DNA from 3 places in the Variovorax sp. VaC1 genome. Region 3 is predicted to be linked to each of the others. Evidence: predicted binding sites of a transcription regulator. Region 3 holds the regulator's gene; each other region holds the start of a gene.
What was found. The regulator sigma-54, encoded in region 3, starts transcription at its own class of promoters, with help from an activator protein. The targets are predictions, from matches to a motif close to TGGCANGNAANCTGCTTT.

Region 1 (3,275 bases), on a different contig from region 3:
GGAAAGTGCGAGGCCAGCAGCATCGTCCAGGCGAGCAGCGGCACCACCGGCAGCAGCAACAGCCGCCAGCCGCGCAGCCCGTTGAAGCGGCGGCGCATCCATTGGCCGGCGGCCGAGTTCCACAGCGTCAGCGTCAGCGCGATCACGGCCGTGTAGGCGAACAGGTAGGGCAGGTACCAGAGATGGTTCCAGGTGATGCCGAACTCCGCGCCGTCGAAGGCCTTGCGCGGCCACGGCTCGGCCATCGACAGGTAGCGCAGCAAGAAGGTGCCGAAGCCCGGCGCGACCAACCCGTTGGCCACGCCCTGCGCATAGGCCTGGTACGGCACGATCACTGCCATGCCGAAAGCCAGCGGCAGCATCAGCCGCACGCCACGGCTGCGCAACAGGCTCCAGGTGCCCTGGCCGCGGCTCAGGAAGCCGAGCGACACGCCCGAGATCAGGAACACCAGGTCCATGCGCCAGAGGTTGAGGATGCGCATCGGCCATTGCAGCCACTCGGCCGCGTGCGGGCTTTTCAGGTGCCAGGGCCAGTCGGCCACGTAATACATGCCCACGTGATAGAGGATCACGAACAGAAAGGCCAGGGCGCGCAGGGCGTCGATGTCGTGGCGGCGATGAGGGGCGGCGGCGGCGTGGTCGGGCGGGGCGGCGGTGGCGCGCATGGCGGGCTCCTTGAAGCAAAGAAGCCGCGATGCTCGGCCGCGCCGGCCCTGCACTGCGTGTCGGCGGGACGGATCGCCCCCGCTTTGTGACGAGCGGTGGCCCCGAGGGACGAAATTCGCCGGTCCCAGGGGGTGTTTTCGCGAGAATTCCGGCCATGGGAGAACCACGCAAGAACCTGTACGAACGCTACGAGCCGATCCGCCGCTATGTGGAGGTGGGTTTCTGGATCGTGCTGATGACGCTGCAGGCCGCCTTCAGCACCGTCGTCGCGATCGTCGACGCCAGCACGCGCGCCGCCATGCCGCACCCCCGATGGCAGGTCGCGACCTGGGAGGTGTCGAGCCACTTCGTGCTGTTGCTGCTGGTGCCGGCGCTGGTGGCCACCGAGCGCTGGCTGGCGCCGCTGGCGCGCAATCACCTGGTGCGCTTTCTGGCTTGGCACGTAGCGGCCAGCGTTGTTTTCAGCGTGGTCCACGTGGTGGCGATGTTCGGGCTGCGCGCGCTGGTCTACGCCATGGCCGGGTCGCACTACGACTTCGGCGGGTGGGTGAGCCAGTGGGGCTACGAGTACCTGAAGGACGTGCGCGTTTACGCCTCGATGATCTTCGGCATCTGGGCCTACCGGCTGTTCGTGCTGCGGCTGCAGGGCGAGGCACGGGTGCTCGATGCGCCGGAGGAGGGCGTGGCCGAGCCATCGCTGCCGCCTTTGGGCCCGGCTTTGGCGGAACCGAAGGGGTTCGAATCCTCGATGCCGGAAGTGCCCCCACCGCAACCCGTCGCCCGCCCCGAGCGCTTTCTGGTGCGCAAGCTGCGCCGCGAATTCCTGATTGCCGCCACTGACATCGACTGGCTCCAGGCCGAGGGCAACTACGTCGGCCTGCACGTCAACGGCCACGACTACCTGCTGCGCGCCACGCTCACCGACTTCCTGACCCAGCTCGACCCCGCGCGCTTCGTGCGCGTGCACCGCAGCCACGCGGTGAACCTGGGGCGCATCAAGGAGATCGAGCCGATGGACGGCGGCGACGCCCGACTGCACATGCACGACGGCACCACCGTGCCCTGCAGCCGGCGCTACCGCGACGCGCTGCGCGCCGGTGCCGGCTGAATCGGGGCAGCGGGCAACACGGCAGGCGATGGCCTGTTCCGGTGCGTGAGCGGGTGAATCGTCCCGCTAATGGTTCGTTTTGCACCATCAAAGAGCCTCTAGGCACCATTTTTGCTTTCTTGCGCCGGCGCCCCGAGCAATTCGGGTGCGACGCACCAATTCAAATCAAAAACTGCAAGAAGCTCCAATGGACGCACTCAAACAGGGCGCAGATGCGCTGTTCATCCTTCTCGGCGCCATCATGGTCTTGGCCATGCATGCCGGTTTTGCCTTTCTCGAACTGGGCACCGTGCGCAAGAAGAACCAGGTCAATGCGCTGGTGAAGATCCTGGTCGACTTCTCGGTGTCGACCATCGTCTACTTCCTCGTGGGCTATGGCGTGGCCTACGGCACGCATTTCTTCGTGAGCGCCACCGAACTGTCGGCAAGAAGCGGCTACGAGCTGGTCAAGTTCTTCTTTCTGCTGACCTTCGCGGCCGCCATCCCGGCCATCATCTCGGGCGGCATCGCCGAACGGGCCAAGTTCTGGCCGCAGCTGATCGCCACCGCCGTGATCGTCGGCTTCGTCTATCCGCTGTACGAGGGCATCGCCTGGAACAAGCACTTCGGCATCCAGGGCTGGATCGCCTCGCTCACGGGGCACGAGTTTCATGACTTCGCAGGTTCGGTGGTCGTGCACGCCGTGGGCGGCTGGCTCGCGCTGCCGGCCGTGCTGCTGCTGGGCGCGCGCCGCAACCGCTACCGGGGCGACGGCTCGCTCAGCGCGCATCCGCCGTCGAACATTCCGTTTCTTGCCCTCGGCGCCTGGGTCCTGTGCGTGGGCTGGTTCGGCTTCAACGTGATGAGCGCGCAGAGCATCGACAAGATCTCCGGCCTCGTGGCCGTCAACTCGGTGATGGCGATGGTCGGCGGCACGCTGGTCGCGCTGGCCATGGGCAAGAACGACCCGGGCTTCGTCTACAACGGTCCGCTCGCGGGGCTCGTGGCCGTGTGTGCCGGCTCCGACCTGATGCACCCGCTGGGCGCGCTGGTGGTGGGCGGCGTGGCGGGCGCCATCTTCGTCAAGATGTTCACGCTCACGCAGAACAAATGGAAGATCGACGACGTGCTCGGCGTGTGGCCGCTGCATGGCCTGTGCGGCACCTGGGGCGGCATCGCGGCCGGCATCTTCGGCACGCAGATGCTGGGCGGCATCGGCGGCGTGAACCTCTGGGCGCAGCTCATCGGCACCCTCATCGGCGTGGCATGGGCCGCGCTGGCGGGCGCGGCGGTGTACGGCGCGCTCAAGGCGACGATGGGCCTGCGGCTGTCGCAGGAAGAGGAATACGACGGGGCCGACCTGTCGATCCACCACATCTCGGCCACGCCGGAGCGCGAGGTGAACTGGTAAGCGGGCGGCTCTGCGCGCAGGGCGGGCAGGGCAAGGCGGGGTGAGGCAGGGCAAGGCGGGGTGAGGCAGGTAAGGCAGGCGAGGCAGGCGAGGCGGGGTGCGCGAGGCGAA
Region 2 (3,275 bases), on a different contig from region 3:
CAGAAAAATGAGGGGAGCAGTCTTCATGTGTATCGGTGGATGGCGCGACAAAGGCGCATTTTCATGCAATTCGACGCCACTGGTGACCAGATGTTCCAGGCCAAGGAAAAAGGACGGCCGAAGCCGTCCTTTCATAACCCATCAGGCTTACACACAGCCTAAGGGTGAGCCAATTACAGCGAGTAGTACATGTCGAACTCGACCGGATGGGTCGCCATGCGGAAGCGCGTGACTTCCTGCATCTTCAGTTCGATGTACGCGTCGATGTACGCATCGGTGAACACGCCGCCCTTGGTCAGGAACGCACGGTCCTTGTCCAGGTATTCCAGCGCCTGGTCGAGGCTGTGGCAGACGGTCGGGATCAGCGCGTCTTCTTCCGGCGGCAGGTGGTACAGGTCCTTGCTGGCGGCTTCGCCCGGATGGATCTTGTTTTCCACGCCGTCGAGGCCGGCCATCAGCAGCGCAGCGAAGCCGAGGTACGGGTTCATCAGCGGATCGGGGAAGCGCGCTTCGACGCGGCGGCCCTTCGGGTTGGCCACGAACGGGATGCGGATCGATGCCGAGCGGTTCTTGGCCGAGTAGGCCAGCTTCACCGGGGCTTCGAAGCCGGGGACCAGGCGCTTGTAGCTGTTGGTGCCGGGGTTCGTGATGGCGTTCAGGGCACGGGCGTGCTTGATGATGCCGCCGATGTAGTGCAGCGCGAAGTCCGAGAGGCCTGCATAGCCGTCGCCTGCGAACAGGTTCTTGCCGTCCTTCCAGACCGACTGGTGCACGTGCATGCCGGAGCCGTTGTCGCCGACGATGGGCTTGGGCATGAAGGTGGCGGTCTTGCCGTAGGCGTGGGCCACGTTGTGGATCACGTACTTCTGCAGCTGGACCCAGTCGGCGCGCTGGACCAGCGTGCTGAACTTGGTGCCGAGTTCCATCTGGCCGGCATTGGCCACTTCATGGTGATGCACTTCGACCGGGATGCCGAGCGATTCGAGCACCAGGCACATTTCCGAGCGCATGTCCTGGAAGCTGTCGACCGGGGGAACCGGGAAGTAGCCGCCCTTGACCGCGGGACGATGGCCGGTGTTGCCGTGTTCGAATTCCTTGTCGGTGTTCCACGAGGCTTCTTCGGATTCGATCTTCACGAAGCAGCCCGACATGTCGTTCTTCCAGCGGACGCCGTCGAACACGAAGAATTCAGGTTCCGGACCGAAGAAAGCGGTGTCGCCCAGGCCCGAAGCCTTCATGTAGGCCTCGGCGCGCTTGGCGAGCGAACGCGGGTCGCGCTCGTAGGCCTTGCCGTCTGCCGGGTCGATCACGTCGCAGGTCAGGATCAGCGTCGTTTCTTCGAAGAACGGGTCGATGTTGGCGGTGTTCGGGTCGGGCATGAGCTGCATGTCCGAGGCTTCGATTCCCTTCCAACCAGCGATGGACGAGCCGTCGAACGCGTGGCCCGAGGTGAATTTGTCTTCATCGAAGTGCGACACAGGCACGGTCACGTGCTGCTCTTTGCCGCGGGTGTCGGTGAAGCGGAAGTCGACGAACTTGACCTCGTTTTCCTTGACGAGCTTGAGTACATCGGCGACGGTCTTTGCCATCAGTTTCTCCTGAGTTGGATGGTGGTTAGGAATACAGGGACGAGGGATGCAGTTTCTGTGCCATTGTCACCTCACCCCGAGAGGCTTTGGTGACCACTGCATACGCCAAATGGAGGCGAAATTTCACCAAATTGGTGCATTCAACATTAACGCACCAATTCAGGGCCAAGCTTGGCATCAAAGGTGTGCAGCCCTTCGATCAGCTGGGCATAGGCGGCATCGAGCCGACCCGGGTCACCCTTGACGCCCAGCTCGATGTGGCGGCCGTATTCAGGGTGATCGACGCTGGGCAGGCTGAACACCTTGATGCCGGCGTGCGTGTCTTCGATGGCCTGCATCAGCGGGGTGAGCGTGGCCTCCATGGCACCGAAAACGATCACGGACTTCTCGGCGACGGCGTTGCGGGTGAACAGCTCGGCATAGCGGCTGTCGAGCACGGATTCGATCATCGGCCAGGCCATGACCGGGAAGCCGGGCACGAAATGCACATGCCCGACGCTGAAGCCCGGGATCTTGTTGTACGGGTTGTAGATGAGCGCGGCGCCCTGCGGGAACACGCCCATGTTGAGCCGGTGGATGTTGTCGGCCCGGTCGGGCTCGTAGGGCACGCCCTGCTCGCGCGCCGTGTCCTGCATGCGCTCGCGGATCAGCAGCTCCGCCTCGGGGTGCAGCGCCAGTGGCAGGCGCAGCGCCTTGGCGGCGCATTGGCGGGTGTGGTCGTCGGGCGTGGCGCCGATGCCGCCGGTCGAGAAGACGATGTCGCCGGAGGCGAAGGCGCGCTCGAGCGCGGCGGTGATGCGCGCGGGCTCGTCGCCGACGTACTCGGCCCAGCTGAGTTGCAGGCCGCGCGCGGCGAGCAGCTCGATGACCTTGGTCATGTGCTTGTCGGCCCGCTTGCCGGAGAGGATCTCGTCGCCGACGACGATGAGACCGAATGCGCGTGTCATGGTGAACCCCATTGAGAAAGAGCGGCCTTGTTGGCTTCCGAGGTCTCGATGGCCTCGGTGCCGCTGCCGGTGGCCGAAGCCTCGGCCGCCGCGCGCTGGGCGCGCAATTGCCCGAGCGCGTCGAGGCAGTAGTGGGCAAACCAGAGCGCCGAAAAAGCAAAGACCAGTGTGTAGATCCAGATGGCGATCGGGATCAGCACGAAGAAAGCGGCGGCAAACAACAGGCCCGAGGCCCAGACGATGCTGGGCGCGGCGCCCAGGTAGCCGCACAGCACGCCGATGCACAGCAGCGGCAGCCGGTGGGCGCGCAGCAGCGCGACGCGCTCTTCGGGGCTGGCATGCTCGGCCAGCGCGTCGAAGCTCATCACGCGGTAGGTGAGCCAGCCCCAGATCAGCGGCGGCAGGATCAGCACCAGCGGCGGAATGAGCCAGAGCGGCATCGAGACCACGAGGGCGATCAGCGCCAGGATGGTGACGCCGAGCGAACGGGCCACGCTGCCGAAGAAAGAAGCGCCCTTCTTCTGTTCGAGCGACGGAAAGCGCCGCTCGGCCACCAGCTTGGTGAGCGCCGGCGCCATGAAGCCGGCAACGATCAGCAGCGAGAGCAGCACGACCAGCGGCGTGGCGGCGAACACCACGACCAGCGGGGCCAGCATGGCCTTGATGTCACTCGAGAAAAGCCGGCCGATCCACGACCAGAAGCTGGCCAGCAGCGGCCAGGCATCGAGCGCGCCGCGCG
Region 3 (3,275 bases):
ATCGACGGCGAGCCGATCGCCCACATGCCGATCCACCGCCGCGCCCGCATGGGCCTGAGCTACCTGCCGCAGGAGGCCTCGATCTTCCGCAAGCTCACGGTCGAGGAAAACGTGCGCGCCGTGCTGGAGCTTCAGAGCGAGCCCGACGAAAACGGCAAGCTCGTGTCGCTGTCGAAGGCGCACATCGAAGAGCGCCTGTCCGAACTGCTGGCCGACCTGCGGGTCGACCACCTGCGCGATTCGCCGGCGCTTGCGCTGTCGGGCGGCGAGCGCCGTCGCGTCGAGATCGCGCGCGCGCTGGCGACCCAGCCGCGCTTCATCCTGCTGGACGAGCCCTTCGCCGGTATCGACCCGATCGCGGTCATCGAGATCCAGCGGATCATCAGCTTCCTGAAGGAACGCGGCATCGGCGTGCTCATCACCGACCACAACGTGCGTGAAACGCTGGGCATCTGCGATCACGCGTTCATCATCAGCGACGGGCATGTGCTGGCACAAGGCACACCCTCGGAGATCGTCGACAACGCCGAAGTACGCAGGGTGTACCTGGGCGAACACTTCCGGATGTGATCGTGCGGCGAGGGTCAAGGATGAACGTGGCCGTCATCCGAGCGGAGCTCCTGCGCGGAGGGTGTCGCGCACGGCCGCCCGAAGCGGCTTGCCCGCTACCGGCAGGGGAGTGGCATGGCGCAAAGCGCGCAGCCTGGGGGGGAGCCGTTTCCTCATGAAGCAAGGGCTGTCCCTTCGCGTCTCGCAGCATCTCGCGCTCACCCCCCAGTTGCAGCAGTCGATCCGGCTGCTGCAGCTCTCCACGCTCGAACTGAGCCAGGAGGTGGAGCAGATGCTCGACGAGAACCCGTTCCTCGAACGCACCGCGGAAGAAGCGGCGCGCGAGGAATTCGGGCTCGACGCCGTCGACACGCCGGTCCCGCGCGATGAAGCGGGCGAGGCCGGCGAAGGCGACTTCTCCTCCGCGCCCAGCGCCAGCGCAACGACCGCGTCCACCGACACCGCCTCGGCAGCCGACACCGACGGCCCCGCCGCCGAGATCGCCGAGCGCGAGCCCGACTGGGAGGGCGACGGCACTGTCGACATGGCACCGGACGACAGCGAGTGGGGCAGCGACGCACCCGCGCGCCAGAACAACCTGGGCGACGACGAACGCGCCGACGCCACCGAGCTCGCGCGCAGCCAGGAGTCGCTGCAGTCGTTCCTGCACCGCCAGGCCCTGAGCCTGCGCCTGGGCGAGAACGACAGCGCCGCGCTGCGCTTTTTGATCGAATCGCTCAACGACGACGGCTACCTCGAAGACTCGCTGCCGGCCCTGGCTTCGGGCCTGGCGGGCGACGACAACGACCAGTTCGACGACCTCGTGCACCACTTCCAGGTGGCGCTCGGCCTGCTGCAGAGCCTGGAGCCCGTGGGCGTGGGCGCGCGCGACCTGGGCGAGTGCCTGTGCATCCAGCTGCGCGCGCTGGCCGCCGAAGACGCGGGCGAAGACGAAGAACTGGCGCAGGTCTACAAGATCGCCGTTGCCATCTGCAAGCAGCCGATGGAGCTGCTCGCGCGGCGCGACTTCAAGCGTCTGGCCACGCTCACCCGCAGCAGCGAAGAGCTGGTGCGCTCGGCGCTGCAGGTCATTGCGCGGCTCGAACCCAAGCCGGGGCGCCGCTTCGTCGACGTCGAGCGCAACATCGTCATTCCCGACGTGATCGTCACCAAGACCGGGCGCGGCACCAACGTCAAGTTCCGCGTCATGCTGAACCCCGAGGTCATGCCGCGCCTGCGGGTGCACGACATCTACGCCGGCGCGCTGAAGTCGCACAAGGGCGAAGGCAGCCAGGCGCTGTCGCAGCGGCTGCAGGAGGCGCGCTGGTTCATCAAGAACATCCAGCAGCGCTTCGACACCATCCTTCGCGTGAGCAACGCCATCGTCGAGCGGCAGAAGAGCTACTTCGTGCACGGCGAGCTGGCCATGCGGCCGCTGGTGCTGCGCGAGATCGCCGACGAGCTGGGCCTGCACGAATCGACCATCTCGCGCGTGACTACCGCCAAGTACATGGCCACGCCGTTCGGCACGGTCGAGCTCAAGTACTTCTTCGGCTCGGCGCTCGGCACCGAGACCGGCGGCAATGCGTCGAGCACCGCGGTGCGCGCGCTCATCAAGCAGTTCGTGAGTTCCGAGAGCATCAAGAAGCCACTGTCGGACAGCCAGATCTCCGAGATGCTGAAAGAGCAGGGCATCGAATGCGCGCGGCGCACGGTGGCCAAGTACCGCGAGGCGCTGCGCATCGCGCCCGCGAACCTGCGCAAGGCTTTGTAGAAAGCCGCCGATGGCTCGTCGCCTGCTGTCGCGTTGTGGGCACTGGGTTTTCGCCATGGCGGCCGTGCTCCTGTTTGCTGGCTGCGCCACCTTGCCCGACGAGGCCCCGCGCCCGCCCACCAAGGCCATGGCCGTCTCGGCCGACACCGCGCTCGGCAAGATCGCGCTGGCGTCGCAGCCCGACCCCGACCTGAGCGGCTTTCGCCTGATGCCCGGCGGCGACTTCGCCTTCGACACGCGCATCCAGCTCGCGCGCCGCGCCCAGCGCTCGCTCGACGTGCAGTACTACCAGATCGAGAACGACGAGACCGGCCGCTACCTGCTGCGCACCCTGCGCGATGCGGCCCAGCGCGGCGTGCGCGTGCGCCTGCTGATGGACGATCTCTACACCTCGGGCGAAGACGAACTGCTGCTCGGCCTGGCCGCCACGCCCAACGTGGAGCTGCGCCTGTTCAACCCGTTCCCGGCCGGGCGCGGCAGCCTGCTCAAGCGCTTTACCGCCTCGCTGTTCGACTTCGAGCGGGTCAACCGCCGCATGCACAACAAGCTGTTCATTGCCGACGGCGCGATGGCGGTGGCGGGGGGGCGCAACATCGGCAACCAGTACTTCACGCGCACTTCGGGCGAGAACTTTCTCGACCTCGACACCTTCGTCACCGGTGCGCTGATTCCGCGCCTTGGCGTGCTCTTCGACCAGTACTGGAACAGCGTCTATGTGCGGCCGATCCAGTCGGTGGTGACCAGCGGGCTGTCGCGCGAAGAACTGCAGAAGCGCTTCGACGCCGCCACTGGCCCCGACACCACGCCGCCGCCGCCCAAGCCCGCGCCCAACGACGTGCTCGGCTACAGCCCGATGGTCGAAGACCTCGACGCCGGCAAGCTGGGCCTGATCTGGACCACCGCCGAGGCCTACGCCGACTCGCCCGACCGCGTGATCGGCAAGACCGCGTCG

Region 1: a site for sigma-54 is predicted at 1,875-1,892, ahead of ACGLHS_RS23815 (ammonium transporter). Genes of this name have one in related genera too.
Region 2: a site for sigma-54 is predicted at 1,635-1,652, ahead of glnA (type I glutamate--ammonia ligase). Genes of this name have one in related genera too.

What each region holds. Positions count from the first base shown of each region.
Region 1 is NZ_JBIGLT010000006.1:199,499-202,773, reverse strand. Features, by position in the region: gene ACGLHS_RS23825 (acyltransferase family protein) at 1-665, opposite strand, end outside; gene ACGLHS_RS23820 (LytTR family DNA-binding domain-containing protein) at 821-1,774, shown strand; gene ACGLHS_RS23815 (ammonium transporter) at 1,962-3,164, shown strand.
Region 2 is NZ_JBIGLT010000001.1:267,759-271,033, reverse strand. Features, by position in the region: gene ACGLHS_RS01295 (hypothetical protein) at 1-27, opposite strand, end outside; gene glnA (type I glutamate--ammonia ligase) at 174-1,589, opposite strand; gene ACGLHS_RS01285 (competence/damage-inducible protein A) at 1,736-2,536, opposite strand; gene ACGLHS_RS01280 (EI24 domain-containing protein) at 2,533-3,275, opposite strand, start outside.
Region 3 is NZ_JBIGLT010000007.1:48,891-52,165, reverse strand. Features, by position in the region: gene lptB (LPS export ABC transporter ATP-binding protein) at 1-570, shown strand, start outside; gene rpoN (RNA polymerase factor sigma-54) at 725-2,323, shown strand; gene ACGLHS_RS25795 (phospholipase D family protein) at 2,334-3,275, shown strand, end outside.